Regions from separate parts of the Mangrovimonas futianensis genome, predicted to be linked through region 3. Evidence: riboswitches for the same ligand, from Rfam matches in the RefSeq annotation. Region 3 holds a riboswitch; each other region holds the start of a gene.
What was found. A riboswitch is a leader RNA that binds a small molecule or an ion and turns the genes downstream of it on or off. The one in region 3 is predicted to bind S-adenosylmethionine.

Region 1 (10,474 bases), on a different contig from region 3:
ATTGGAACGGGGAAGCGCTATTAGCCTTTTGGCCTATTATTCTGGAATGTAAAAAAACTGGAGGGGTTATAGACGTATTTGGCGGCACCTATCCCGCCTATGAACTTGAAGCTATTTCAATGGCATTTTACAGGTTCTCTTTATTTAATCAAGAGGATAAGTATGATGCTTTAATGAAGCACATAAAAGTTAGCGAAGACAAACCTATAAGCAAAAAGCTTTTTGAAATTTATAACAAAGACCTCGAATTGTATCGGTTGAGTGAAAAGGAAGCAAATGGAAAATGGTTTATTCAGAGTTTCAAGGACACCAAAGAAGTTGAGACTTTTGAATTTGTTACAATGTCAAACGGGTTATTATATGTTAAAACAGGTGAAAGAATTCAAAAGTTAATTCTCACAGATACCAAGGAAAAATCTAAACTATTTAGAATCGAAAATGAACCTTTCGGATGGGTTTATGAATTAACAAATGATGGTTATTTAAGTTTGAAAGACGAGCAGGGAACTACTTTGATAAATTACACGAAAGTCTAATTAAATAGAAAAATGAAAACTTGGAAAGTTTGTTTAGATACCACACAAAGTAATTGCCATAAATTTTATGAATGATATTTTTCAAGCCGTTTACAAATCATTGAAATTTCTTTCAAAGGTTTCTGGGTTTACATATCATGAAGTCAATATCATTATCTATTATATATTAACACCCTTTATTTTAGTTTACTTTTTAGGCAAAGTTCTTGATAATAAGAAAATGGTTTTTATATACCTTTTGATAATCTTTTTTATTCTATTAATCATCCCGGACTTTGAAGCGTTCTCAACCAAACTTTTTAATTATTCTGTAGACTTTTTGAACTGGTTTAAAATTTTAGGGTTGAATTATGTTCAGGCATCAGTCGTTATTTGTGTCCTTTTGCCTTTTATGCTTCTGATCTTTTTAATATTAAAGAACAAAAGAAATCCAAAAACAAACTCTCATTAATTAAAAATCAAAGCTCCAGTATAAAACTGCTGTACATCCACAACTGTAGGTTGGCTTACTGAAATCAAATCTCCAGGTCCGCGGAGTTCTCCCGTTAACTGTTGTTGCGGATTCACAATCATGTCATTACTCCCTCGATGATAGACATCTACATTTTGAGCAATCAAGTTAGCCCCTTCAAACCTCCCTGCTCCTGAAAAGAAGCGAACCGACAAATTCTCAACCGAGCCAGACACATAAACAAAAGACATGTTGTTAGTAGTAACCCGTAACTGTTGCATGTTCGCAACTTGCAATCTAAAGTCTCCAGTGGTAAAAGTCCCGGGAGCATTGAAATCTTCAGAAATCAAGGTTAATTGATCATACTCCAAAACACCTTCTGAAGAAATGTCATATTGTGTGGAACTTCTAATTTCAGATACATTTGGCGCTTGCACATAGACTTTGGTCAAGGCGTAATCCCTAACAAAATTACATGTATTGTTATCTGTAATTTGCAATTGCTCTCCAATAACCTCAGCCGTAATATCATTCATGAGATTCTCACCACTTTCTATGGTAACTAAAAACTCCGGACCTTGTTTTATGATAAGTTCGACATCTCTATTTACCAAAATAGTTTCAAAAGCCGTAACAGGAACTTCCTTTTGAATGGTATTACCCGCCTTTTGAAAACAATCGTTCGCGTCTTCACTATTGCAAGCAAAGACCAATAATAGCATGATGTAAAATATTCTTTTCATATTACAACCTAACACCAATTCCAAATTCTACAGCCTCAGCTTTAGCACCATGAGACTTTAAAGTCAATGCGCCAAATACTTTCTTTCCAAAATAGCGCTTTAAACCAACCCTAAAGTAAGTTCGTCCTTCAAAATCATAAGGATAATACACATAATAACCCACTTGGGTCAAGATAGAGGTCTTATTGATAAATAGTTCGTGACCAGCAAATAAACCAACACGTTTCCAATCTTCATCCCCTGAAACACCTTCCTCTGGAAATGCCACAGATTGATAATAAATAAGCTCTTCTAAAAACTTTGCAAAAAACAAATCAGCTCCCAATTGGATAGCACTTTTATGACTCAACCGTTTATCGGCATAACCTGAAACAACAAAAAACGGAAACTGACCACTATCAATAACATCACTTTCATTAATCCCGCCTCTTAAAACCACATTGAATTTGATGGGTTCCGTAAATTTTTCTTTGGTTAAACTGTGCTGATATTCTGGATCTTCTTCCTCCAAATTATAGGTGACTCCCAAATTAAATGCAATGGTATTAACACTTGTATTGGGAGCTCTTACATTGGCATTTGAATAGTGCAACAAACTCAACCCAGCTTGAATACCAAATCGATCAAATAACCGCTCTTTTCTGTAATTAAGCATCAAGTAAGTACTGCTTAAGATATGTGTCCCAAAAGCAATATTTTTTGGATTCTCATTCTTGTCATACGGATTGGTATTATAAGCCAAACCTTGACCGACCCGCAACATTAAATGCCTTTTTATAAAATAAAAATTGTAGTGGGCATATACCGAATAACTGGTTCCCAATACATCATTCTTTAAATTCTGATAGGCGAATGATACTCCATAATCGGGATAATTATAACGTTGCTCCCAATCTTGAAAGCCAAAGGTTCTTTTGTTCCAACTAAAAATAAACCCTTCGGGATGCCCTTGAATGAGGCCTAGAATATCATTGTTGTGAAGTGCGATATTCCCCTTAAAGTAATTCAATTCAAAGTTATTGGTGTACTGTTGCTCCTGAGCATAAAAAGCCATAGAAACCAAACACAAAATCACCGTGAAAAAATATTTCATAAAGAGGATTATGCGGCAAAAATAGCAGAATATTTAAAACAATTCTGATGCAATAGCTTTAATGTTGTCACTTTTTCCCATGGAATAATAATGCAGCACGGGCACACCAGCTTCCAACAATTCTTTGGATTGATTGATGCACCATTCAATACCAACCTGCCTGACGTCTTTATTATCCCTACAGTTCTCTACAGCATCTATAAGTTCTTGAGGCAAATCAATTTTAAAAACCTGTGGAAGCACCTGCAAATGACGCTTTACGGCAATAGGTTTTATCCCCGGAATAATAGGCACATCAATTCCTGCAAGTTTGGCCGCCTCAACAAATTCAAAGTATTTTTTATTATCAAAAAACATCTGTGTAACCACATAATCAGCTCCGGCTTCCACCTTTTGTTTTAGCCGTTTTAAATCTGATTGTAACGAAGGAGCTTCAATATGTTTTTCTGGATAACCTGCCACTCCGATACAAAAATCTGCCTTATCACTCGCTTCAATAACATCATGAAGGTAATGTCCTTTATTTAGATTTTGGATTTGTTCTACCAAATCATTAGCATAGGTATGACCGCCCTTAGTGGGTTCGAAATATTTTTGGTGACTCATAGCATCACCTCGAAGTGCCATAACATTTTCAATTCCCAGATAGTGACAATCTACCAGCAAATATTCGGTTTCTTCTTTAGTGAAACCACCGCACAAAACATGCGGTACGGTATCCACATCATATTTATGTTGAAGCGAAGCACAAATCCCAACAGTTCCTGGACGCATTCTCGTTATTTTGCGGTCTAGTAACCCATCTTTTTCTATATAAACATATTGTTCCCGGGATGTAGTGACATCAATAAAAGGAGGCTTGAACTCCATTAATGGGTCAATGTTGTTATATAGTTCCTGAATGTTGCTACCCTTGGTAGGCGGAATGATTTCGAAAGAAAATAAGGTTTTGCCTTTAGCTTGTTTAATATGTTCGGTTACCTTCATAATGCGTCATAGCCAAACCCAATCTAAGTCGTTAGGTAAGCCATCAACAAGGAAACTGCAGTCATTAAAACTAACTGAACAGCAAAGCGTATTTCTAATCTGAATTTACTCATGATTTTTCCCTTTTTTGACTATACGAACTTAGCTTATAATTTGGATTTCTATTTTAATTTAATTCTATTTAATGGTTAAGTTTCTGCCAAGTTTGGATTAAGCCATTTTCTGGCCTCATCCTCATTTATCTGTCTTCTTTTGGCATAATCCTTTAACTGACCTGTTGTAATTTTCCCCAAACCAAAATACTTGGCTTCTGGATTTCCAAAATAATATCCACTTACACTGGCTGCAGGCCACATGGCTAAGCTTTCAGTAAGTTTTACACCTATGTTTTCTTCAACACGTAACAGTTTCCAAATGGTATGTTTCTCCAAATGGTCTGGACATGCTGGATAACCAGGTGCTGGACGAATCCCTTTGTAGGCTTCGGAAATCAATTCTTCGTTGGATAAGGTTTCTTCAGAAGCATAACCCCAAAATTTAGTTCTTACCTCTTGATGCAAATATTCGGCAAAGGCTTCTGCAAGTCTATCTGCCAAAGCTTTGATCATAATAGCATTATAATCATCGTGAGCTTTCTCAAATTCTTTGGCCAATTCCTCAGTGCCAAATCCTGCCGTGACACAAAAGGCACCCATATAATCTGATTTTCCTTCAGCTTTTGGAGCTACAAAATCTGCCAAAGCAAAATTAGGAACCCCTTCCCGTTTCTTAAGTTGTTGACGTAAAGTCAAGAATGTTTCCAACACATTTCCTTGCTCATCATACAACTCAATGTCATCATCATTGATGCTATTTGCAGAAAATAATCCGAAGACTGCTTTAGCTTTTAATAGCTTTTCATCAAACACTTTTTGAAGTAAAATTTTGGCATCAGAAAAAAGCTCTGCGGCTTGTTTACCAACCACACCATCGGTTAATATATCAGGATACTTTCCATGTAAATCCCAACTTCTAAAAAATGGGCTCCAATCAATGTAATCCTCCAACAAAGTGATATCAAACGACTCTAAAACTTGAACTCCAATTTGATTAGGTTTTACAAGTTCTGAGGAACTCCAATCTATTTGAAATTTATTTTCTCTTGCGGCTTCAATTGAAATGTATTCCTTTTGTTTTCCTCGCTTTAAAAATTGCTCACGGAATTTCTCATACTCTTCCCTAATTTGATCTTTATAAACACGGCTGTCCTTTTGCAAGAGATTCCCAACCACGGTTACTGCTCGGGACGCATCATTGACATGCACGACTGTATTCGAGTAATTCGGCGCTATCTTCACTGCGGAATGTGCTCTAGAGGTGGTGGCTCCTCCTATCATCAAAGGAATATTGAAATTTTGCTTTTCCATTTCCTGAGACACATAAACCATCTCGTCTAAGGACGGAGTAATCAACCCACTTAAACCGATGACATCCACATTCTCCTTTTTAGCAATTTCAATAATTTTTTCTGGGGGCACCATAACCCCTAAATCCACTATTTCATAATTGTTACATCCCAAAACCACACTAACGATGTTCTTCCCAATATCATGGACATCCCCTTTTACAGTGGCCATAAGGATTTTTCCATTTGATCTTTGGGCATCACTTTTTTCAGCCTCAATAAAAGGTTGTAGATAAGCAACCGCCTTTTTCATCACTCTTGCCGACTTAACAACCTGTGGCAAGAACATTTTCCCACTACCGAACAAATCACCAACCACATTCATCCCTGCCATCAAATGACCTTCAATGACTTCAATAGGACGTTCCACTGATTGTCGCGCTTCTTCCACATCTTCCACAATAAAGGCATCTATTCCTTTTACCAATGCATGGGTTATTCGATCTTGCAACGGGTCATTTCTCCACTCTTGGGTTTTAACCTCACCCTCCTTTTTTTGATCCTTTACTGTCTCGGCAAAATCCAATAAACGCTCTGTCGCATCATCCCGTCTATCAAACAGTACATCCTCAACATGCTCTAAAAGGTCCTTTGGAATTTCATCATAAACCTCCAACATGGTTGGGTTAACAATACCCAAATTCATCCCATGTTGAATGGCATGGTATAAAAAAGCGGCATTGATAGCTTCACGAACAACATTATTCCCTCTAAAGGAAAAAGACACATTACTAACTCCTCCAGAAACATTTGCATATGGAAGGTTTTCTCTAATCCATTTGGTGGCATTGAAAAAATCCAAAGCATTCAACCGGTGCTCATCCATTCCTGTTGCAACGGGAAAAATATTGGGATCGAAGATGATATCCTCTGGCGGAAAATTCACCTGATTCACCAATATGTCATAGGACCTTTTGCAAATATCAATTCGGCGTTGATAGGTATCTGCCTGACCTTCTTCATCAAATGCCATTACAATAACAGCAGCGCCATAGCGCTTGATCAACTTAGCATGATGGATAAAGGTTTCCTCACCTTCTTTAAGACTAATGGAATTTACTACCGATTTTCCTTGAACTACTTGTAATCCTGCCTCGATAATTTCCCATTTGGAACTATCAATCATCACTGGCACTCTTGCAATATCTGGTTCTGATGCAATTAGATTTAGGAAGGTCACCATAGCCTGTTTGCCATCCAACATACCTTCATCCATGTTTACATCAATAATCTGAGCGCCACCCTCCACTTGATCTCTAGCAACATCCAAAGCTCCGGTATAATTTTCTTCCTTGATTAATCGAAGAAATTTTCGGGATCCCGTAACATTGGTTCGCTCTCCTACATTAATAAAATTACTTTCAGGGGTCACAATGAGTGGCTCCAACCCCGAAAGTTTTAAATATTTCATTTTATTTTCAGACATAATATTCCCTTTCATTAAACAGCTGCCCCAATGCTTCTTGGTTCATATTTGGCAGCAACCTCAACAATAGCCTTTATATGTTCTGGTGTTGTTCCGCAACAACCACCAATTATGTTTATTAATCCATCTTTCAAATATGATTCTATCAAAGCTTGCATTTCCTTGGCTGACTGGTCATATTCCCCAAATGCATTTGGTAATCCGGCGTTAGGATGCGCTGAAACCATAAAATCTGTGGCATGAGACAATCTTTGAAGATACGGTTTTAATTGATCGGCTCCCAAGGCACAATTGAATCCGACACTTAATAAAGGCACATGGGAAATGGAGGTTAAAAAAGCTTCAACTGTTTGCCCAGAGAGGGTTCTTCCTGAAGCATCTGTAATAGTTCCTGATACCATCACTGGAATGTCAATCTGGCGTTCTTCTTTTACTTCTTCTATAGCAAAAAGTGCTGCTTTAGCATTTAAGGTATCAAAAATAGTTTCTACTAAAAGGATATCGACACCCCCATCAATTAAAGACTCCACCTGTTCCTTATAAGCTATACGAAGTTCTTCAAAAGTGATGGCTCTGAATTCTGGTCTATTTACATCAGGAGATAAACTAGCCGTCCTGTTTGTTGGCCCAATACTTCCAGCAACAAAACGAGGCTTGTCTGGATTTTCTGTTGTAAACTTATCGGCCACTTCCTTTGCAATCCTAGCTGATTCATAATTCAGATCATAAACCAAATCTTCCATATGATAATCGGCCATCCCCACCGTTGTACTTGAAAACGTATTGGTTTCAACAATATCAGCTCCCGCTTCAAAATACTTAGCGTGTACTTCGGCAATTGCTTTGGGTTGGGTCAAGGACAGTAAATCGTTATTTCCTTTTAAAGGAAATGGAAACTCTTTAAATCGTTCTCCACGAAAATCTTCCTCAGTAAATTTATAGCGTTGCAGCATGGTTCCCATGGCACCATCTAAAACCAAAATTCGATTTTGTAACGCTTGTTTGAGTTTTGACATTTTAATATATATTTAAATGTCATCAAGAAAGGAGTGGAATTTACTCGGGGTTATCTGTCTCTAAAAAATCAGAGTAGAATTTAGCACCTTCTTTAAGAATAAAGGGTTGCTAAGGCTTCAACGGGTCTAGTCCCTCTGCCTTTCGTGATAACATCATTACATTTTAGAACTGTGGCAAAATAACGCAATAAAAATGGGATAACCAATTTTTATTCAAACAAATCAGAAGACAAATACCTATCTCCAATATCACAAATAATAGCCACAATCACCCCTGAATCAATACGTTCTGCTACTTTTAAGGCAGAGGCAACCGCCCCTCCACTACTCATACCAGCAAATACGCCTTCTTCTTTAGCTAACTTTTTAGCTGTTTCCTTTGCATCATCCTCACTGACCTCTATGACTTGATCGACCTTTTCCCTTTTAAATATTTTGGGCAAATAAGCCTCTGGCCATTTTCTAATCCCTGGAATTTTTGCTCCGTCCTTGGGTTGTGCTCCTACAATTTGTATGAACGGATTTTGTTCCTTTAAATAGGTTGACACCCCCATGATCGTCCCAGTCGTTCCCATCGCAGAAACAAAATGGGTGACTTCCCCATGAGTGTCTTTCCAAATTTCTGGACCTGTGGTTTTGTAATGTGCTTTCCAGTTATCGTCATTAGCAAATTGATTTAACATGAAATAGCCCTTTTCTTCATGAAGTTTCTCCGCCAAGTCACGAGACCCTTCGATTCCCTCATCTGCAGGAGTTAAAATAAGTTCCGCTCCATAAGCTCTCATTGTTTTAATCCGTTCTTCGGTAGAGTTTTCTGGCATAATTAAAACCATATTCACGCTTAACAACTTAGCAATAAATGCCAATGCAATTCCCGTATTTCCACTGGTGGCCTCTATAAGCGTATCACCAGGTTTAATGTCTCCTCTTTTTAATGCTTCAGAAATCATGTTGAAAGCAGCGCGGTCCTTGACACTACCGCCTGGATTCTTCCCTTCTAATTTCAAAAACAATCGGACACCTTCCTTCTGGAGGATGTTTTGAACCTCCACCATGGGTGTATTTCCAATTAAATCGGTAATTGATTGACTATTTATCATGACTTTTTGTACTAATTTTTATTTCAGATTGATAAGTCACCAAGGAATTTGGAGGTACTGATTGTGTAATCCATACATTCGCTCCAATGGTGCTATTGGCTCCAATAACGATATCACCACCCAAGATAGTGGCATTGGCATAAATGGTTACATTGTCTTCAATGGTAGGATGCCTTTTTATTTGCGCTAAATCCTTTTTAACCGATAAACCTCCTAATGTAACACCTTGGTAAATTTTCACTTGGCTTTTAATAATGGCCGTTTCGCCAATAACGATACCCGTTCCGTGGTCAATAAAAAAGGATTCTCCAATGGTAGCTCCCGGATGGATGTCAATACCCGTTTTCCCGTGGATGTACTCACTCATCATTCTAGCAACAATGGGCAAACCCAAATGTAAGATTTCATGACTCACCCTATGAACAGCAATGGCATGAAACCCTGGATAGGCCAAATATATTTCTTGAAGCCCTACACAAGCAGGATCATTTTTTTCAGTTGCCAAAGCATCCAAGTGAATGGCACATTTGATTTGCGGCAATTTTCCTAAAAATTGCTCCCAGACTGATTCTAGATTTTCATGTTGGAATTCAGAAGCAATAACAAAAAATTGTTCTTTCAGGTTTCCTAGCTCCCTTTGAAATGACTCCTCCTCATCAAATAAAGCGTAAAATAACTCCCTAGTAAAGGTTTTTACATTTTCCTTGATTCTTAAATTTATTTGCATGGATGGCTTTTATCGGTTGAATGTATAAATTTACTATACACGATTCATAAATCTTCTTAATACTTCCATAAAAAAAGCTCCCTTTTGAACTAAATCAACAGGGAGCCAAACCAACTAAAAAAACTTAATCAATGGCTTGAACCACTGCTTTTGGGGCTTCCTTTCTACTTCCGTCAAAACCATCCACGCCACTTACTGTTGTATATTTTAGAACATATTTTTTTCCTGGATTGATAATTTTATAAGCCGACTGACACATTAAAGTGGCCTCATGGAATCCACATAGAATCAATTTTAACTTTCCTTCATAGGTATTGACATCTCCGATGGCAAATACGCCAGGAATGTTTGTTTGATAATCCAACGTATCCACCTTAATCGCATTTTTTTCAATCTCCAGACCCCAATTAGCAATAGGACCTAACTTTGGTGAAAGTCCGAATAGTGGGATGAAATGATCTGCTTCCAAGACATGCTCCTCCCCTTCTTTAGAAATGGTCAATCCTTCAACATGTTCAGCACCATGAATAGCCGTTACTTCTCCAGGAGTTATTAAATTTATTTTTCCTAATAATTTTAGTTCCTTCACCTTTTCGACAGAATCCAAAGCCCCTCTAAATTCATTTCTTCTATGAACTAGGGTTACCTCTTCAGCAATATCGGCAAGGAAAATACTCCAATCTAAAGCAGAATCACCACCGCCCGAAATGACGACTTTCCTACCTCTATATATTTCTGGATTCTTAATAAAATAATCAACCCCTTTTTCTTCATAAAAGGCTAAATTATCTAGCAATGGCTTTCTAGGTTCAAAACTACCCAGCCCTCCTGCAATGGCAACAATTGGGGCGTGGTGCTTAGTCCCCTTATTAGTGGTCACAATAAAAGACCCATCTTCCAATTTCTCAATAGTTTCAGCACGTTCACCTAAAGTGAATCCGGGTTCAAACT
Region 2 (10,474 bases), on a different contig from region 3:
GTATCTATTAACTTTTGGGCATGTTCATAGGTTTCTAAGTCATTATAAAGGGTATCACACCAAACGACTTTAATTTTTGGATCATGCTTTGCCATATTACTTAATAAAATGGCAGAATAAACACCAAAACTGGTTGTTACAATTTTATTATTGGTCAATCCCATAGCCCATTGAATAATCTCACTTGGTGATTTTGACTTTAATTTTGCATTCCAGTAATCGATGTCTATATTTTCTAAAATCATGATCTTCTTTAATTTAATACTTTACTCCTATCGGACTAATAGGAATTAAAGGCAAAACTATATAAAAATATTTAATATCCAAGCATTTATTTAATCTTTAAGAATATCTGCCAAGGATTTATTATTAAAAATTTGGAGGGTACTGTCCCTTACTTCTAACATTAAATTATGGACCGAACAGGTTGTTTCATCTGGGCAATCGTCACATTTTTCATAAAAATTGAGACTCACGCAAGGTACCATGGCAATAGGACCTTCCAAAATTCTCATAATAGGTGCCAATTTAATGTCTTTGGGATCTTTCAAAAGGTAATAACCACCTGTTTTTCCTTTTTTAGACCCCAAAAATCCATTTTTCCGAAGGGTTAAAAGAATGCTTTCCAAAAACTTCCTGGAAATATTTTCACTTTCAGATATCACACTGATTTGAACCGGATGATTGGAGCCCTGTTTAGCCAAATAAGCCAACGCCTTAAGCCCATATTTAGTTTTCTTTGAAAGCATATTTTCAAAGATAACCAATTTCTTATATCAACCTAATGCTTGATTTAAATCTGCAATAATATCATCTACATGCTCCAATCCAACTGAAATCCTAACCAACCCATCACTGATCCCTACTTCAAGTCTATCGGCCTCACTTAATTTACTATGAGTGGTACTTGCCGGATGGGTAGCAATGCTTCTGGTATCTCCTAAATTGGCTGAAAGCGAAAACATTTTTAAACGATTTAAAAAATTTCTTCCTGCCTCAATACCTCCTTTTATTTCAAAAGCGACAATGTTTCCGCCTTTCTTCATTTGCTTTTTGGCTATTTCATATTGCGGATGTGATTTCAGAAAAGGATATTTCACGAACTCAACGTGCTCATTACCTTCCAAAAACTCAGCCACCTTTATGGCGTTATCACAATGCCTATCCACCCTAACGGCCAAAGTCTCCAAACTTTTTGACAACACCCAAGCATTGAATGGTGATAAAGCAGGTCCTGTATTTCTGGCAAACAAATATATTTCCCGTATCAAATCTTTACTACCCACAACAACACCTCCCAATACACGACCTTGACCATCTATCAACTTGGTTGCAGAATGCAATACCAAATCGGCTCCAAATGCAATAGGATTTTGCAAGTAAGGGGTTGCAAAACAATTATCAATGATCAATAACAATTGATGTTTTTTAGCAATGGATGCCAATAGTTCCAAATCCAAAATATCTACTGCCGGATTTGTTGGTGTCTCTGCATATAGAATTTTGGTGTTGGGCTGAATCAAACTTTCTATTTTCTCAACCTCATTGACTTTAAAATAGCTTGTTTCAATATGCCACTTTGGTAAAAACTTGGTAAACAAAGTATGGGTTGATCCAAAGACACTTCTACAGGATACCACATGATCACCTGCATTCAACAAGGCCGCAAAGGTTGAAAATACAGCACCCATACCTGTAGCAAAGGCATATCCCGCTTCAGCGCCTTCCATTTTACAGATCTTATCCACAAATTCAGAATTGTTTGGATTTGTAAAACGACTGTATATGTTTCTCTCTTTTTCTTCAGCAAAGGACGCGCGCATATCTTCGGCATCTTCAAACAAGAAACTACTTGTTATATGAATAGGAGTTGAATGCTCTAAATATTGAGAACGCTCCATTTGCGTTCTTATCGCATCTGTCTCAAAATGATTTTTACTGCTCATTTTCTTTTAATTTATATGTTTTGACAATCTTAAGATATCTCCAAAGACTCCTCTAGCGGTCACCTTGGCTCCAGCGCCAGCTCCCTGGATTACAATGGGTTGTTCCCCATAAGATTCTGTAAATATTTCTATTATGGCATCTGCGCCCTTAACCTGACCCAATGCACTATCTGCTGGAACAGATACCAACTTCACTTCCAAATTTCCTTTATCCAACTGCAAGTCACCAGACAAATCACCTACATATCTTAATACATAATTGGTTTTTTGATTGTCCTTGATCTTTTGAAATACATCATCCAATTCCTCTAGACGATCTAAAAACTCACTGACTGATATGCTTCTGTAGGCTTCAGGCACCAAATTTTGAACCGATACATCTTCAAATTCATTTTCCAGGTCCAGTTCTCTGGCCAAAATCAACAATTTTCTAGCCACGTCATTTCCTGAAAAATCCTCACGAGGATCTGGTTCTGTAAATCCGTTTTGTACCGCATCTTTGACAATGGCACTAAAAGAAACATCTTCAATTGAAAAGCGATTAAACAAATAACTCAATGTTCCCGAGAAGACCCCTCTTATCCTAGTTATGTTTTCTCCTGATTCATGTAGCAATTTAATGGTATCAATCAATGGTAAACCAGCTCCTACAGTAGTCTCATAAAGATACTGTTTATTATGTTGCTTTAATTGATTTCGCAATTCGGCATAAAAGTCATGAGAAATGGTATTGGCTATTTTGTTTGAGGATACCAAATCAAACCCTGCCTCTACCAAGGGGATATAATTTTCATGAAATTGTGGGTTAGCCGTATTATCTACAGCAATCAAATTTTCCAGATGATTGGTTTTTGCATAAGCAACTACATCTTCAACCGAATAATTTTCAAGTCCTTGGTGTACGGATTCTTTCCAATTTTCTGTGAGTCCATATTTGCTTAAGCCTACTTTCTTGGAGTTTCCGATGGCAAAAATATTCAGATTGATTCCCTTTCTATTTTCAATGTCTGTTTTGGTTTTTAATATTTGGTCTATTAAGGTTCCCCCTACCAAACCATGCCCAAATATGGCAATGTTCACTTTTTTGGAAACTCCAAATATCTCACCATGGATCACATTTAAGGCCTTGTGAAGCTCTTTTTTCTGAACGACCAAGCTCACATTTTTACCCGTCACCGTATTGTTAAAAAGCAAAGGTGTAATTTGGTTTTTAATCAAGGCATTAAACGGTTTATGGAACGAACTAAGTTCAATCCCAATGATTGAAATAACAGCCACATCATCTACGACTCCTATTCTATTCACATCTTGGGAATAAAAATCTCTTTCAAACTCCTGTTCCAAAGCTATTACGGCCTGAGCCGCTTTACTTGATTGGATAACCAACCCTATGCCTCTTTCTGAAGACCCTTGGGAAACAATACTCACACTAATTCCATAGTTACTGAGCGCTTTAAAAATTCTGGCATCCACTCCTACTTTACCCAAAAGGCCTCTTCCTTCCAAATTTACCAGTGCTACATCTTCTAAAACTGATAGGGATGTGACATTTTTACTATTCGGTTTAGCAGAAATTAAGGTTCCTTCATCTTCTGGATTAAACGTATTCAAAATACGAAGGCTGATATTCTTTTCTACCAAAGGGATAATCGTTTTGGCATGTAGTACACTCGCTCCAAAATTGGCTAATTCATTAGCCTCATTAAAGGAAAGCTCTCTTATTTTTTGGGCATCTTCCACCAAATCAGGATTAGCCGTATAGATTCCATTGACATGGGTAAAGTTTTGTAATTCTTCGGCATCCAAATAATTCGCTAACAAAGAAGCTGAATAATTACTTCCATTTCTACCTAATAGTGTCGTTTCTCCTTCAGCATCTGAACCAATAAACCCAGTCACTATAGGCAGCGTATTTACAGGTAATGATTTAAAAAATGAGACTACATGCTCTTTGGAAGCTTTCTCCTTGGGTTGGGCGTTTAAATAATCTGAATCTGTTAAAAGCAATTTTCTGGAGTCGACCGCTAGTGCATTGAAACCATTAGACCTTAGTGTTTCGGCTAAAAGATTTACAGATAATAATTCACCAAAGGCCAAAACATGTGCTTTAATTCTATCACTATAATCACCCAGCAATTTGACTCCTTCCAAAATATTGTGCAGCTCTTGGAATTGCTGAGATAAATCAATACCTGGTAAAGGCTCTAACTGATAGAGTTTAAAACTTTCAAAATCTGCTTCAAAGTCCCCTTTTTTAGCTGCCTTTTCTAACAAGGCTTCCAATTGATCAGTCGCTTTTCCTCTGGCTGAAGCCACCACCGCTATTCTGTCACCATCAGACACTTTACTTTCAATAATAGAAAGAACACGATTTAAACCTTCGCCATTTGACAAGGATTTACCGCCAAACTTCAACACCTTCAATCGCTTATTTTTGGATTCGGAATTGAAAATAGGTTCAATGATTTTTTCCAATTGATTGAATTCTATCAAAAAGGCATCATGACCATGAGACGAGTGTATTTCACTATAAGTTACATTGGGATGCGTTTGCGCCAATTGTCTTTGAGTTTCTCTATTTTCCTCAGCCGTAAAAAACAAATCAGAATCTACACCTACGATGGAAATGGTTGATTTAATGGTTTCAAGAACTTGAACATTATCACCTCGCCCCTTAGTGACATCGATAGTTTTCAGCAATTGGTTCATCAACTTGTAAGCCGATAACTGAAAGCGCTCCTGAAGTTTTTCACCATGGTGCAGCAACCAACTTTCTACGTTGAATATTTCTAATTCATCATTAATACTTCTTTGAAATCGTTCTTTGAAAGACTGTGGCGTTCGGTAACACAACATCGCATGCATACGGGCATCATGAACAGGATTGTTTGAATTAACCAAAAACTGTTCTTGAATTTGACAATTGGCAATGAGCCAATCTGTCGATTTCCAATCGGTAGCGACAGGTATTAAATGTTGCGCCAATTTAGGAGACAAAAAGGCCATTTCCCATGCAATTCCACCCCCTAGGGACCCTCCTATCAAGGCATAAAGATTCTTTACTTGTAACTCTTCGAGTCCCAATAAAAATATTTTGGCAATATCTCGAGCTACAAAATCCTTATAGTTTTCTATGACAAATCCGTCATAGCCATTCCCAGGAATGTTAAAGGCCAAAATGGTGTAAACTTTGGTGTCTATAACCTTACCGTCACCAATTAAATCACGCCACCAACCTGAATCTCCTGCCACATTACTGTTACCGGTGAGTGCATGGTTTACCAGAACAATGGGTGCCTGATTAAGTGGTGGTCCAAACGTTTGGAAAGACAATTTAATATCTGTCTTTTTACCACTTTCCAAAACAACTTGTTCTAGATTAATATACTGTAAATCTTTCATTTCTTTTCACAAAAAAACATGCAAATGCGATTGCACAAATTATTAATATGTTAAAAAGAAAAGTATAAATAGGGAAGTAATCCACCTAGTTATCTGCCATACAAATGCCCAAGCATTTGAGTAGAATTTAGCACCTTCTTTGAGGTCAAAGGGTTGCTAAGGTTTCACAGGGTCTATTCCCTCCACCTTTCTTGATAACGAAACATTAAGTTATTGAACTTTGATGCTGCAAATATTCAATCAGAAAAATTTAATATCCAAATAAATTCGGCTTTTTCTAAATTATTTAACTTAGGATGTTCCAAAATGCTCGTAGTATTTCTCTCTAATAATTTCAGAAACCGGTCGATTTTGAATATTACTTTCCAACCAGGAAATAATATCCAAATACAAAAAGGCACGACGTTCATAAGGATGATTTTCATACACCTTCAGTCTTTTGTGTAGCTCAATAAAGGCCTTTTTAATATCTTGGGGATAAATATCCTGCAAACCTCTAATAAACTTGATCATCTCTTTTTGCACTTCATACATATCATCAATCTTGATGAGAAATTTATAAGTATCCCGCAATAAAGCCTCGATGTGGTAATCATACCCGCCCTCATAATGTGCAACCACATTCAAAACCCTAGCAAAACATTGCAAATCTTCTCTCATCGCTATGGATTTGGTGGTAATAATTTTATTCAAGTACCGAATACATTCCTTGTAATTTTCAGCACCAAAATGCATACTAGCAAATTTGTAGTTGAAAATCATTCGGTGATGTTCATCAATCCGGTCCGTGTATTTGACCAATTCGGCTTCAATTTTGGGGATTAGATGTAAGCCATCTTTAAAACTCCCATCAAAAAAATAATAGTTTACGCGATGTATATTGAGATATAAAAAAGTTAAAGCATCTACATTTTCATCGATGGTAAAACTTTTATTGGTAACTAACGCTTCAAATTTATCCAGATGATATTTGAATTTTTCTTTGTTGTTGATATAAAATAGGGACTCCAACAAATAGTTTTGCCCCTTAGCAAAAAACACTGGATTCAAATTGACCATACTCGGATTTTGGTCATATAACTTCACCCATTTTAAGGCATATTTAAAGCAGTTTAAGAAATCCTGTAACAGGAAACTGTACCAAAAATACGACCTGTAAAGCCATAATTTTTCCCTAAACCCTAAGTCTTCCAAATCATATTTAGGCAAACGCGCATTAAAATAGTCATGAATTTCTTGGGCGTCCTTTTCATTTTTGGCATATCCAAATTTGAGGAACAAACCATAGAGCTGAAGTGACAAATTGGATAACTTACTCGTAATCACATTCGCTTGACTTAACTTTTTAGCCTGAATAGTTAGCTCATCCGCCCGCCCGCTTATACTCCTTGTAATATATTGAGCCTCTATAACCTTTTCCAGCTCTACCACCTCAAATGCCAAATTCTTTTCCTCATTTTGAATCGCTATTTCTTTTGATTTATCCAAAATCTTTAAAGCTTGCTTATATAGTCCTTTATGATAAAGAATCGAGGCAAAATCCAGTTGTTCTCGCAATTGAGAACGTACATTTTGATGAGAAGGATTCAACCTAAGACTGATCAAAATCTGCTTATAGAGGTGCGATTTCACATTGGCCAATTGCTGCTTCTTGATATCGCCATTTTTCAAAATAGCATCTTCATCATACACGGATAGCTTATCCAAAATATTGAACAAATTCAAAAATTTGGAATCTTCATTTACTCCAAGCCGACCAACATACAATTTGAACTGTCTTTTTTCTGATTTTGTCATCGACTTAACCAGTGAAAACAAATTATCTTTTTGATCTTTAACCATCAAATAATTAAGATTTTAAATTATTGATTTTAAGCTGTTTATTATATTTTTTTTCATTTGAACATCGTAACGACTCCTGCCCTTTCATAACCATTTCTTAATCCAAATTATAAATTCGTATAACAATACAAAAATTTATTTTTTAAATGTCTAAAGAGAAAGTACAAATTTTTGACACCACATTAAGAGATGGAGAACAAGTTCCGGGATGCAAATTAAACAAAGAACAAAAACTTATTATTGCTGAACGTTTGGACTTTTTGGGTGTAGATGTGATTGAGGCAGGGTTTCCTGTTTCAAGTCCGGGAGATTTTGATGCGGTACAAGCCATTGGAAAAATTGTAAAAAATGCCACCGTTTGTGGACTCACACGAGCAGTTGAAAACGATATTAAGGTAGCAGCTGAAGCTTTGAAATCTGCTGCCAAACCAAGAATCCATACAGGTATTGGCACTTCTGATTCGCATATTAAATTCAAGTTTAACTCCACTCGAGAAGCTGTTATTGAACGCGCATTCAAAGCAGTGGCCTATGCCAAATCCTTTGTAGAAGACGTCGAATTTTATGCTGAAGATGCCGGTAGAACAGATAATGAGTTTTTAGCACGGGTATGTGAAAAAGCTATTGAAGCAGGAGCCACCGTTTTAAATATCCCAGATACTACAGGATATTGCTTACCAAGTGAATACGGAGCCAAAATCAAATATTTAAGAGAGAATGTCAAGGGCATAGAAAAAGCCATTTTATCTTGTCATTGCCATAACGATCTTGGATTGGCCACAGCCAATTCCATTGAAGGAGTTATTAATGGGGCACGTCAAATTGAATGTACCATTAATGGTGTGGGTGAAAGAGCTGGAAACACAGCTTTGGAAGAAGTAGTCATGATATTGAAACAACATCCTTATCTTAATTTAGACACTGGAATACGCACTAAAGAATTATACGGAATCAGCCAACTGGTTCAGGAACAAATGGGTGTTTACACGCAACCCAATAAAGCTATTGTAGGTAGCAATGCCTTTGCTCATAGCTCGGGAATCCATCAAGATGGCGTCATTAAAAATCGTGAAACTTATGAGATTATTGACCCTAGGGATGTAGGTGTAACAGAATCAGCCATAGTCCTGACAGCTAGAAGCGGAAGAGCTGCTTTGGCTTACCGTGCCAAGAACATAGGTTATGAACTTACCAAGCTTCAATTGGATGAAATTTATGCTTCATTCTTAAATTATGCCGATAAGAAAAAAGAAGTTTGTGATGATGACATCCATCAAATAATTGAGAGCAGTGCCATTTATAGACAAATAATTTCAGCCTAGTATGGGAAAGACCTTATTCGATAAAGTATGGGATGCTCACGTTGTCGACTCCATTGATAACGGACCTCAGGTATTATATATAGACAAACATTTAATTCACGAAGTTACTAGTCCGCAAGCCTTTAAGGAACTTGAGGAACGAAACATTCCCATTTTTAGACCAGATCAAATTGTTGCTACTGCAGACCATAATACCCCAACAGTAAATCAACATTTACCAGTTAGGGATGAACTGTCAAGAAACCAGTTAAAACAACTGGCTGAAAATTGTGAGAAAAACGGTATCACTTTATACGGTCTTGGCCATCCATATAATGGAATTGTTCATGTGATGGCACCTGAACTTGGGATTACCCAACCTGGAATGACCATGGTTTGTGGAGATAGTCACACTTCCACACATGGTGCCTTTGGAAGTATTGCCTTTGGAATTGGAACAAGCCAGGTAGCTCAAGTTTTTGCAAGCCAATGTTTGCTTTTGACTAAACCGAAAAGTTTGAGAGTGAGCGTTAATGGGAAACTAAAAAATGGCGTTCTTCCTAAGGATGTCATTCTGTATATTATTTCCAAAATAGGAACCAATGCAGGAACTGGATACTTCTGTGAATATGCAGGCGATGTTTTTGAAGACATGAGCATGGAAGGAAGAATGACCGTCTGTAACATGAGTATTGAAATGGGTGCTCGAGGCGGTATGATTGCACCAGACCAAACCACTTTTGATTATGTAAAAGGAAGGGAATTTGCTCCAAAAGGTGATGAATTTGATAAAAAAGTAGCCTATTGGAAAACCCTACCGTCAGATGAGGATGCCGTTTTTGACAAAGAATACACCTTTGATGCAGCTGATATAGAACCTATGGTTACCTATGGAACCAATCCTGGAATGGGAATTAAAATCAATGCCCGTATACCAGAATTAAACGATGCCTCTTTTGAAAAATCCTTGCAATACATGGATTTCAAAAAAGGTGAATATATGCTGAACAAACCTATCAATTATGTATTTATAGGCAGTTGTACCAATTCCAGAATTGAAGATTTTAGAGTTGCAGCCCAGTTTATAAAAGGAAAACAAAAAGCTGATAATGTAACAGCCTGGTTGGTACCAGGAAGTAAGCAAGTAGAATCCCAAATTGAAGCTGAAGGACTGAAAGACATTTTTGAAGCCGCTGGATTTGAATTGCGACAACCTGGATGTTCTGCCTGTCTTGCCATGAATGATGATAAAATACCGCAGGGAGAATACTGTGTATCAACTTCGAATAGAAATTTTGAAGGAAGACAGGGACAAGGCGCAAGAACCATTTTAGCAAGTCCCTTAGTAGCGGCGGCGACCGCTGTAGCAGGTAAAATTGTAGATGTTACCAAATTATTGGAACACAGTTATGAAGAAGAATTGATTTAAATGGAAAAATTCACCACATTACATAGTACAGCCATCCCATTAGATATCGAAAATATTGATACCGATCAAATCATCCCTGCCCGCTTTCTAAAAGCCACGGACAAACAAGGATTTGGCGATAATGCCTTTCGGGATTGGCGTTTTGATAAAGAAGGAAACCCTAACAAAGATTTTGTACTCAACGACCCTAAGTTTTCTGGAAGTATTTTAGTTGCAGGGGACAATTTTGGTTGTGGATCTAGCAGGGAACATGCTGCTTGGGCCTTGGTTGGATACGGCTTTAAAGTGATTGTTTCCAGTTTTTTTGCAGACATTTTTAAAGGAAATGCCTTAAACAATGGTTTGCTACCCGTACAGGTATCACCACCATTTTTAAAGCAGGTTTTAGATTTAATCCAAGCAAAACCTGACACTCAGATCACTGTAAATTTAGAAAACCAGACCATATTTGTGGCGCATACAGATTTGAAGGAATCTTTTGATATTGACCCATACAAAAAGACCTGTATGATCAATGGTTATGATGACATTGATTATTTACTGAGCAAAAAGAA
Region 3 (10,474 bases):
ATATAATCGTAGGTATATTAAATGGGGAGAATGACGAATTAGCTCAAAAAATTAATGGTTTCGACTTGTCAATTCTTACAACCGAATTTGAAAAACAATTAAATCAGTTAAAAAGAGAAAAACAAGTTTCGCCAACTCTTGACACAGTTGCGATACTCTCTAAAGAAGACTTGGCTGAAATGGCGGAAAGTTTGATTTATTTAACGTACTTAAAAAGAAGAATTTCCTCAACTGAAGAAAGTGTAGGTGGACCAATTGATGTTGCCATCATAAGTAAGGGAGACGGCTTTATTTGGAAAAAAAGAAAACATTACTTTGAAGAAAGTTTGAACAAACATTTTATGGCTAACTATTTTAACAATTAAAACAATGCTTACGAAATTAAAGAAAGAGTTAACTGCGAAAGAAACTCTAATAAAGAAAGAAAAGAAAACAGAATTGAAAATTGAAAATTCAATGGACTATGAAACTATATCCGATATTATAACAGAAAGGTTGATGGATAAAGTTAAGAAAAATGTTTGCTAACAATGGCTATTCGTAATTGCTTGTTCTCGCCCACTTCTGAAAATCCTCGCGGATTTTCCTCTGGTTCGTTCCATTTTTGTTAAGCTAGTTGCTTAATCACGTAACTATCCTTACACGAACCGTTGGCAAACATTTTGGAACGGGCTGAAAATTTAAGGTTACAGAATCAATCAATGGTTCTTGATTTTACTTAAAACTTCTGAGTAAATTGATTCTATCATCAACTGTTTCGCACTCAATCAACATTAAGAGCTTTTTTGATAAATGAGCTTGATTTAATTTATGTAAAGAAATTAGCCTATTAGAATTACCGTAAATATTAATATGTTGCCATAAGGTAGTTTTTCGTTGATTTAAATTAATTTCGACTTTAGCCAAATCATCCCATTTAATTATTATGTCGTTTTTTGGAAAATGATTTCCTTTCCATAAAATAAATGCAACTTCATCATCCTCAAATTCTCGTCGTTCTTTATGCCAGGGATAAATTAACTTTTTCATTGCATCATTTGCTGTTGCGTTAGCGGAATTTCGGTATAAAAAATTTTGCAATTCTAATGGGTCATTTTCTAACACCCATTGTATTGTTTTTTCTTTTTTAAAATATTTGTTAAATGGATTTAAAGGAGTGTAAATATCTTCAAGCACATATACTTTCTTTTTCTTAGCTTGAAATCCCCAACCACTTGGATTTTTTTCAGTAGTAGAAACTGTTAATATTGGAATGTCATCATTCATAAGATTTCATACTATTTCTAAATTTCATTCTAATGTACTTAATAAACTTATAACGGATATGATAAAAGTAAAAAACGATCTGCCAACAACGTGTCCTATGAAAAGCACTAAAGCTAACTTAAGATGTATAACCGCAATAATTGAACAAGGAGGATGATAGAAAAAAGAACTTATTAGGGGAATGTTTAATTATATATCCTTCGTTTGCAAATATTTATAACATTTTTTATAAAAACAGAATCTAAATTCTTAGTAAATGTATTAATTGAGAGTTTATATGTTGTAATTGTTGTGAATTTGCAATACATGTTACGTTGGCGTGATATTATTCGCTGGTCAACCCAAATTATAAGGTTATATGGTTAGGTTTTAATATGAAAGGGTTTATTGGAATTAGCTCTAAGTAAAGAGCATCAGGAATTCTAAAAGGATAATTGGCATTTTTTTTGACAAAGTCCGCATTCTAAACCACCGTGGTTTGCTTAAACTCGGTTGGTACGCTACTAGCGTTCCTGATGCAATACGATTTTAAATTACTTTGTTGTAATATGTCTTATAGTTGACATTATAATACAAACCAGTATATTGTTAGGATTTTATATCCATTAAAAAAAGATATTTGGTTATTATATCATCTCTTAAAACACAATGAGTTTTATTTAGATGATACTTCTTTATAAGTTTTTTTAATTCCCTAAGGGTTTCTTTCTTCTCTTGGGTTCCAATGCGGCTCCAATGGTTTGGGTTAATGCAATAATCGAACAAAATCCTTTGGTCAATCCTAATATCCTCTGGAGCCTTAAGTGAATCTACAATCGTTAACTTATTTAAGTGGGTTAAAAACGCTTCAAACAAGCTTTTAAAAGCGTAATTCCCTAACTGATTTAGATTAATAATCCCTAATCTATTTAAGTATCTTGAGGCTATTATTTTCAGTTCAACTCGTAATAGATTTCTATCTAAAATTGAATATTGTTTTCCCTTGTCATAGATTTTAATTTTATAATCGGTTCTTTCGAATTCTTTATAACTCCCATTTCCTTTATAGTTATGTTTTCGGTTGTGGTCTTTTAGGTCAAACATGAGTATATGCTCATCTAATAAAAGCTTTGGGTTTTTACTTACTGTAATATTAAACCCGAATTCCAAGTTGGTGATTTTAGTTTCCTTTTTGTCTAGTTGTAACTTTTCGCAAAGGTCATCTATTGCAAGCTTGAACTGTTTAAAACTAAAGTCATTGTAGTTTTGATTCCCTAAACCCTTCATTAAATTGTAGTACTTATGAATACTTCCTTTTACAATCGCGGCCTTTTTGGTAATCCTAATTTCCATATTTTGGAGTCGGCCAACCTTTGGGTAGTCATTTGCTTCTCCTGTTTGTCTGTCAAAAGTTGACCGTAAACTTATGAGTTCATTTTTTTCGATACTTTCCTCAAACCTCAATTTGTCTATGGTAGATATTTTGAACTTTATATTGTCTATCATGACTAATCGTTTTTTAAGTTGTTAATGATTTCAGATTTTTTGTAATATACCCTTCTGCCTAAATATCTAGGGGTTAGTACGCCTGCCTTAGTCCAGTTGTTAAGAGTAGGTAGGGACACCTTTAGAAATTTGGCGGTTTCTTCCCTTGTTAGAAGCTTTTCGGGTTCTTGAATACGGTTGTCTACTATGTTGCTTATAATCTCATTAAATTTGAGGCAAAGCTTCGCTATGAACTCTTCTGGAGAAGAGCCTTCAAATAATATTCTTTCCATTGTTATATTGGTTTAAGAGGTTTAAATTGTTATTGGAATTTTTCCTAAATGTTATTGCTGAAATTCTAAAGACGTCTGTGATTTCTAGTTGCAATATTGAAGTTTATTTTTGCAAATGGAAGAATTTTAACATATTGATTATCAGTGGTTTAAATTATCTAATTTTGAAATTATTAAAGTGCGTAACTAGCTGAAAAACAGCTCTTTAATAACTACTTTACATTAGCTTATTTATGTTTAAGGTGAATTAGCTAATCCTTTTAACATTTGAGTAAAAAACAGGATGATTTTCACCCTAAAAAAGACATCACAAAAGCTTAATTTTTGGTCATTTTCTTCTAGTTTGGGGTTTCGGGTCTTAAAAAGTAGAAAATTAACAGCTTCATTTTAACCGATAATTCATGAGGAAAACCATAGTTTTTTTCCTTCTCAATTTTGTAAATTAGCCCGTAACGATAAAAAAAGACTAACCTAAATTAATGAGTGCAGAACAACTTAAAGCTCTTGAAGACCGATTATGGAAAGCGGCAGACGATTTAAGAGCCAACAGTAAGCTTACAGCTACCGAATATTCCTTCCCAGTATTGGGACTTATTTTTTTAAGACATGCCCATAGCCGATTCATCAAGGCAAAAGACGAGATAGAAAAAACCTTACCCGTTCATCCTACCAGAGGGGTGAGACCTATTACCAAAAATGACTTCCTAAACGCCAAAGCCATTTTCCTTCCCGAGGATGCCAGATGGGATACTATAAAAGACCTTCCTGATAGCGAAGACTTAGGTGAGTATATCAATGAGGCAATGCGTAACATTGAAAGCGAGTATGAGGATTTAATAGGGGTGTTACCTAAAACCTATAACCTATTTGAAAAAGACTTATTACAACGCCTTATACGCATATTTAATGACGAAGCTCTTGATGATATGTCAGGAGATGCTTTTGGGCAGATATACGAATATTTCCTAAACAAGTTCGCCCAGAGTGGTGCCCAGGAAGGTGGCGAGTTCTTCACGCCTCCATCATTGGTAAAGACCATAGTTAATATTATAGAGCCTAACCATGGCACTGTGCTAGACCCAGCTGTAGGTAGTGCAGGTATGTTTGTACAGACTGCCCATTTTGTTGAAGAGGAAGGATTTGAAGCTGCTAGTAAGGTAACATTCTACGGACAGGAAAAAACGGATACCAACACCAAACTGGCAAAGATGAACATGGCAGTGCATGGGCTAGATGGTGATATTGTACAAGGAAACTCCTTTTATGAGGACAAACACGAACTGGTAGGCAAATGCGACTTTGTCATGGCTAATCCTCCGTTCAATGTGGATGGAGTGGATAAAAGTAAAGACAGCGTTAAGAACGACCCACGATTACCATTTGGATTGCCCAATAATGACAATGCCAACTATTTATGGATACAATACTTCTACAGCTATTTAAATGAGACTGGACGAGCAGGTTTTGTAATGGCATCCTCTGCTTCTGATGCGGGACATAGTGAGAAGCTAATACGTAAGCAGCTGTTGGAAACTGGAGCTGTTGATGTAATGGTATCTATAGGCAACAAGTTTTTCTATACGGTATCATTGCCTTGTACTCTTTGGTTTTTTGACCGAGCTAAAGAACAGGATGAAAACAGAAAAGACCAGACTTTAATGCTGGACTTACGAAATATCTATAGAAAAGTATCCTCCAGGATACATGATTTTACAGAGGAAAATCTGGAAAGCATACACGCCATTGTAAACTTGTATAGAGGCGATAATAGCTTGTTTAAGGAGTTGGTTGACAAGTACACCCAAGAAGGCAAAACCAAAGCCTTAGAGTGGCTCACCAACCATTTTCCTAATGGGGAGTATGTAGATGTAGCAGGACTGTGTAAAGTAGTATCTCGAGCTGAAATAGAAACCAATGATTACAGCTTAACTCCAGGACGTTATGTGGGTGTAGCAGACCAGCTGGATGAGGATTTTGATTATGAGACGGAGATGGGGATTATTAAAGAAGAGTTACAAGTTTTAAATGAAGAAGCCAACAGATTGGCTGAACAGATACAAACCAATTTAGAAGAGCTAGGGTTGTGAGTTGGGACAGATTAAAATTTGAAGAATTATATTTAGTTCCTAGCAGAAATGGATTAACAAAACCTAGCAGGATAAGAGGGAAAGGTTTTAAGTTTATTAATATGGGAGAACTTTTTGCATATGATAGAATTAAAAATCCTGATATGGCTCTGGTACCGCTAACTGATAAGGAAAAGATGACTCATTCAATAGAAGAGAATGATTTACTTTTTGCAAGACAGTCGATTGTTTTGTCTGGAGCAGGGAAATGTTCAATCGTGAAGGAAGTTGATGAATTAACTGTTTATGATTCACATATTATAAGAGTACGTTTAAACGGTGAGTTGTGTAATCCTGATTTTTATTTCTATTATTTTAAGACACCTTATTGTAACATAAAAAGTTTGGTTCAACAGGGAGTTCAGGCAGGCATAAGAGGGAAGGAGCTTGCGAAACTTGAAATTGATTATCCACCAATCTCGACCCAAAAACGCATTGCAGATATTTTAAGTGCTTATGATGATTTAATAGAAAACAACCTTAAGCGTATCAAGCTTCTGGAACAGGCTGCACAAAACATTTATAAAGAGTGGTTTGTAAACCTGCGTTTTCCTGGTCATGAAACCACATCTATAAATGAGGAAACAGGATTGCCTGAGGGGTGGGAAGAACAAACCGCTTTTGATTTATTTGATATTAAGGGAGGTTCCCAACCCCCCAAATCTAAGTGGTCGGATGAATTAAAAGAGGGTTATGTTAGAATGGTTCAAATTCGGGATTACAAAACTGACACATACATCGCTTATGTTAAGGATACAAATAAACTGAGAAAATGTAATAAAGTGGATGTCATGATAGCAAGATATGGTGCCTCAGTAGGAAGAATTTGTTGGGGAATAGAAGGTGCATATAATGTGGCATTAGCTAAAATAATTCCTTATGATAAAGCATATTTAGAATATATAAGATGGTATGTTAAATCATATTACTTTCAAGAAAGTCTTGTTAGTATGACACAGCGTGCTGCCCAGGATGGATTTAATAAGGACACTTTTAAATCTTTGGATGTTATTATTCCTCCTAAAGAGATAGTTCAAAAATTTGGGGATATAGTTTACCCAATGCTAAAACAGATGTTGCTATTAGAAGAGCAAAACCAAAAACTAAAAGCAGCCAGAGATATCTTGTTGCCCCGTTTAATGAATAGAACTATAGAAGTTTAATAATAAATATAAATAATGGAAAAATTTAAAGGTTTAAATGACGCAATTAGAGCCAGTATTGAGAAGGTAAATGAAACTGCTCAAGTTATTGAAAGTATCGAACAAAAAATTAGAGACGGTGAAATTACCGTAGATTCAATAGGTGAAATACAATTAAGTGCTCTTAGAAAAATGCACCAGAGGTATATTAACGATGTTGAAACATATAAAGCTGACCTTGAGTTCTTTAAAAGCATAGAAAATCTATAAGATATCAGATAGTCAAAATGAGCAAAGATTATTCAGAAGACCAGCTAATAGAACAAACCTGTATGGAGGTATTCCAGGAATTGGGCTGGGAACTTGCCAATGTATATGAGGGTGAGTCTTTTGGAGAGTCTGGCACTCTGGGACGAGATAGTGAAGCCGATGTTATTTTAAAGTCTCAGTTTTATCAGGCTCTTAAAAATCTAAACCCAAACCTGCCAGACCAAGCCTACGACCTAGCTTATGACCTTATCACCATCAGTGATTCCACTAAAGACCTAACAGAGATAAACTATGAAAAATACCAGTATTTAAAAGACGGTATTCCTGTTACTTACAAAAACCAAAAAGGAGAGATAATCCGCAATAAAAAGCTAAAGGTCTTTGATTTTACTAATCCTGAGAACAACAACTTTATCGCTGTACAGCAATTATGGTTAGAGGGCAAATCCAAACGTAGAAAACGTCCGGACATTGTAGGATTTGTGAATGGTATTCCGTTGGTATTTATAGAGCTTAAGGGCATCAATGTGAAGCTAAGAGCTGCCTATGAGAAGAATTTAAGCGACTATAAAAATACCATACCCAAAATGTTCCATTGTAATGCCTTTGTGATATTAAGTAATGGTGTTGAAAGCAAGATAGGTTCCATCAGTTCCAAGTTTGAGCATTTCCATGAGTGGAAGCGTATTTCAGAAGAAGATGAGGGCATCGTGAGCTTGGATACCATGCTAAAAGGTACCTGTGAGAAGAACAGACTGTTAGACTTGTTTGAGAATTTTATCCTTTATGATACCTCTGTTGGTTCTATTGCAAAGTTGGTAGCCAGGAACCATCAATTTGTCGGGGTGAATAGGGCTATTTCCCATTTTAAAGCGATGCAGGAAAATGCTAAGAAAGGACTTTTAGATAAGGAAGAAGCACAAAAACTTGGGGTGTTTTGGCATACCCAGGGCTCTGGAAAGAGTTATTCCATGGTGTTTTTATGCCAGAAGATATTGAGGGTGTTAGGGGGAGGTTATTCCTTTTTATTGGTCACAGACCGCACCGAACTGGATGAGCAAATCTATGGCACCTTTGCAGGTGTAGGAGCCGTAAAGGACGACTCTGGAAGAGCCACCAGCGGAGAGCACCTGAAAGAGCTATTGAAGACTGATAAACGGTTCCTGTTTTCCATCATTCATAAGTTCAATTTTGATGAGAAGATAACAGACCGAGAGAACCTGATAGTCATCTCTGATGAAGCCCATAGAACCCAGGGAGGAACCTTGGCTATGAATTTGAGGAAAGCATTGCCAAAGGCTTCGTTCATTGGGTTTACAGGAACGCCTTTGTTCAAAGATGATGAGCTTACCAAGCGTATTTTTGGGGAGTATGTTTCCAAATACGATTTCAAACGTTCCATTGAAGATGGAGCCACGGTTCCATTGTATTATGAAAACAGAGGAGAGAAATTAAAGCTTGATAATCCAACCATAAACCAGGAGATAAGGGAAGCCATAGAACAGCAAGACTTGGACAGTGACCAGGAAGATAAACTTAAAAAACTGTTTGCTAGGGAGTATCCTATTTTGACATCGCAGAAACGCCTTAGGGCTATTGCTAAGGATGTAGTTAAGCATTTTAATACGAGAGGGTATAAGGGGAAGGCTATGTTTGTAGCCTTGGATAAGGTGACGGCTGTGAAAATGTATGATTTCATTACTGATGAATGGGAGCTATATCTTGAGGAAGAGCTTAAGGAAATTAATAAGCTGACAGATGAACAGGAAAGAATGGATAGGATGCGAGCCTGGAACTGGAGCAAAGAAACAGAGCTAGGTGTAGTAGTGAGTCATGAGCAAAATGAAATTGAAAAGTTTGAAGCCTGGGGACTGGATATCGAACCGCACAGGCTTAAGATGAATACCAGAGACCTGGAAACAGATTTTAAAGATGAAGACCATCCGTTTAGGTTTGCCATTGTTTGTGCTATGTGGATTACTGGATTTGATGTGAAAAGCTTATCTACCATGTATCTGGATAAGCCCTTGAAATCACATACCTTGATGCAAACCATCGCCAGGGCAAACCGAGTGCATAAGAACAAAAACAACGGATTAATAGTTGACTATATTGAGACTTATAAAGCTTTGTTGGAGGCATTGGCCATTTATGGAGATACAGGGAGCAGGGGAGATATTGAAGAAGTGTCTGAAGATGCACCTGTAAAACCTTTAGAGGAGCTGATTCAAGAACTTGAAGAGGCTATTAAGACTACTGAGGGCTTTTTGAGTTTTGAGTGTAAATTCGAGCTCACTAAAATTCTGGATGAACAAGACAATCTCAAAAAAATAAAGTATCTCCAGGAGGGTTATAACGCCATCTGTAAGACGGATGAAACTAAAGCGAAGTTTGGTGTTCTAGCTAGAGAGGTATTTAAAAAATATAAGGCTCTTATGCCCGATGCATCTATTTATGACTACAAGCCGCAGAGGGATGCTATAAATGCATTGTACAGCATGATAAATGCTAAGATTGAAGCGGCGGACATCACACATATTGTCAAGCAAGTTCAGGATGTAGTAAACCAATCTATTGCAACATTGAATTTACAGCTAGAGAAACTGGAAGGCTATGGCCAGAGAATTGATATTAGTAGTTTGGATTTTAAAAAGATTGAAGAAGAATTTTTTAAGGCTACGGGAAATCAAAATGTAGCGGTGCAATCCTTGAAGGATAAGGTGCAGAAGAAATTGAATAGGCTGCTTAACCAGAACCCGATGCGCATTGATTATTATGAACGTTACCAGGAAATAATTGATGATTATAATAGGGGTAAAGAATACCGCTCTATTAAAGAGATATTTGATGAGTTGGTAGTGTTGCTGTCTGAGCTATCTGAAGAAGAAAAACGCTCTGAACGGGAGAGTCTAGAGGAGGATGAGTTGGCTGTTTTTGATATGCTCCTGGCTGGTAAGAAAATAACAGATAAAGAAAAGGCAGAAGTTAAAGAGGCGGCTAGGGAGTTATTGAAGAGATTGAAGAACCAGGAATTCCAAGTAAGCCATTGGGCAGAGAAAACCCAGACGTCTTCAGCTGTTAAAAAGGTTATAGAAGACATCTTATATATGAAGCTTCCTTATCCTACCTATGACGAGGATTTATCATTGAAAACCGAATTGTTGTTTAATGACTTTAAAGAACGCTATGCTGATTATAGGCATAGGGTGGCTTAGGTTGTTAAAGAAATTGACTTAGAAAGCAAAATGAACCTACTAATTTTAGTAAGTATTTGAAGAATTGTAAGTTTTAAATTCCCTTTTATGAAATATTTTCTATCCATTGTTTTTTTATTTTTTTCATTTAGTTCCTTTTCACAGAATGTGAAAAAGGAATATTTAGAAACCATAGATTGGTTAAATGATAAAATAGAAAGTTATGCTTTTAAATCGGAACATCTATTATCTGAATATCAATTGTCACTCGAAAAAAAGGAAAATCAATATTTTATTAAAATTTATTCAAGTTATACAAGTTTTGGTTCTATAAACACTCAAACTTTTTCAAATATATATCACTTCCCAATAGAGGAACTTCATTATTGGGAATTTAAACCTAAAGGACCCGAAGAATTTTCTAAAGGGTATATTTTGTTCTTGTATACGGAAAATGAAAAACCAAAAGTTATAGATGAAAAGCTTGTAAAAGTATTTAGGCCAGATGGCGAGAATAGGGTGGAGTCAGAATTTAGTCGTACTGACCATTGTGTGATTCATTTTAGAAATGAAATTGATAACGAAAATTTAAGGGAGAGAATAAATAATGCATTAAATCATATAAAAGAATTAGCGAGCAAGAAAAAAGAAAAAGAGAAGTTTTAAAAGCCTTGTTATTAAATAATTGAGGAATGGCAATTAGTAGACAAGAGTAAATT

Region 1: another riboswitch for S-adenosylmethionine. It lies ahead of LOK78_RS13050 (homocysteine S-methyltransferase family protein); the one in region 3 lies ahead of LOK78_RS02005 (hypothetical protein).
Region 2: another riboswitch for S-adenosylmethionine. It lies ahead of thrA (bifunctional aspartate kinase/homoserine dehydrogenase I); the one in region 3 lies ahead of LOK78_RS02005 (hypothetical protein).

The regions. Positions count from the first base shown of each region.
Region 1 covers NZ_JAJJNF010000007.1:170,590-181,063, forward strand. Annotated here, with positions in the region: gene LOK78_RS13025 (hypothetical protein) at 1-536, shown strand, start outside; gene LOK78_RS13030 (head GIN domain-containing protein) at 984-1,730, opposite strand; gene LOK78_RS13035 (acyloxyacyl hydrolase) at 1,732-2,823, opposite strand; gene metF (methylenetetrahydrofolate reductase [NAD(P)H]) at 2,857-3,810, opposite strand; gene metH (methionine synthase) at 3,999-6,665, opposite strand; gene LOK78_RS13050 (homocysteine S-methyltransferase family protein) at 6,695-7,696, opposite strand; SAM riboswitch class I at 7,744-7,850, opposite strand; gene cysM (cysteine synthase CysM) at 7,906-8,796, opposite strand; gene epsC (serine O-acetyltransferase EpsC) at 8,786-9,523, opposite strand; gene LOK78_RS13065 (NAD(P)/FAD-dependent oxidoreductase) at 9,648-10,474, opposite strand, start outside.
Region 2 covers NZ_JAJJNF010000007.1:185,164-195,637, forward strand. Annotated here, with positions in the region: gene LOK78_RS13085 (phosphoadenosine phosphosulfate reductase domain-containing protein) at 1-245, opposite strand, end outside; gene LOK78_RS13090 (RrF2 family transcriptional regulator) at 336-749, opposite strand; gene LOK78_RS13095 (trans-sulfuration enzyme family protein) at 777-1,946, opposite strand; gene thrA (bifunctional aspartate kinase/homoserine dehydrogenase I) at 1,953-5,348, opposite strand; SAM riboswitch class I at 5,435-5,549, opposite strand; gene LOK78_RS13105 (hypothetical protein) at 5,640-7,190, opposite strand; gene LOK78_RS13110 (2-isopropylmalate synthase) at 7,337-8,512, shown strand; gene leuC (3-isopropylmalate dehydratase large subunit) at 8,514-9,920, shown strand; gene leuD (3-isopropylmalate dehydratase small subunit) at 9,921-10,474, shown strand, end outside.
Region 3 covers NZ_JAJJNF010000001.1:445,785-456,258, reverse strand. Annotated here, with positions in the region: gene LOK78_RS02010 (hypothetical protein) at 1-365, shown strand, start outside; gene LOK78_RS02005 (hypothetical protein) at 715-1,266, opposite strand; SAM-I-IV-variant riboswitch at 1,699-1,790, opposite strand; gene LOK78_RS02000 (hypothetical protein) at 1,855-2,751, opposite strand; gene LOK78_RS01995 (helix-turn-helix domain-containing protein) at 2,754-3,023, opposite strand; gene LOK78_RS01990 (class I SAM-dependent DNA methyltransferase) at 3,503-5,110, shown strand; gene LOK78_RS01985 (restriction endonuclease subunit S) at 5,107-6,312, shown strand; gene LOK78_RS01980 (hypothetical protein) at 6,328-6,561, shown strand; gene LOK78_RS01975 (type I restriction endonuclease subunit R) at 6,579-9,776, shown strand; gene LOK78_RS01970 (hypothetical protein) at 9,864-10,421, shown strand.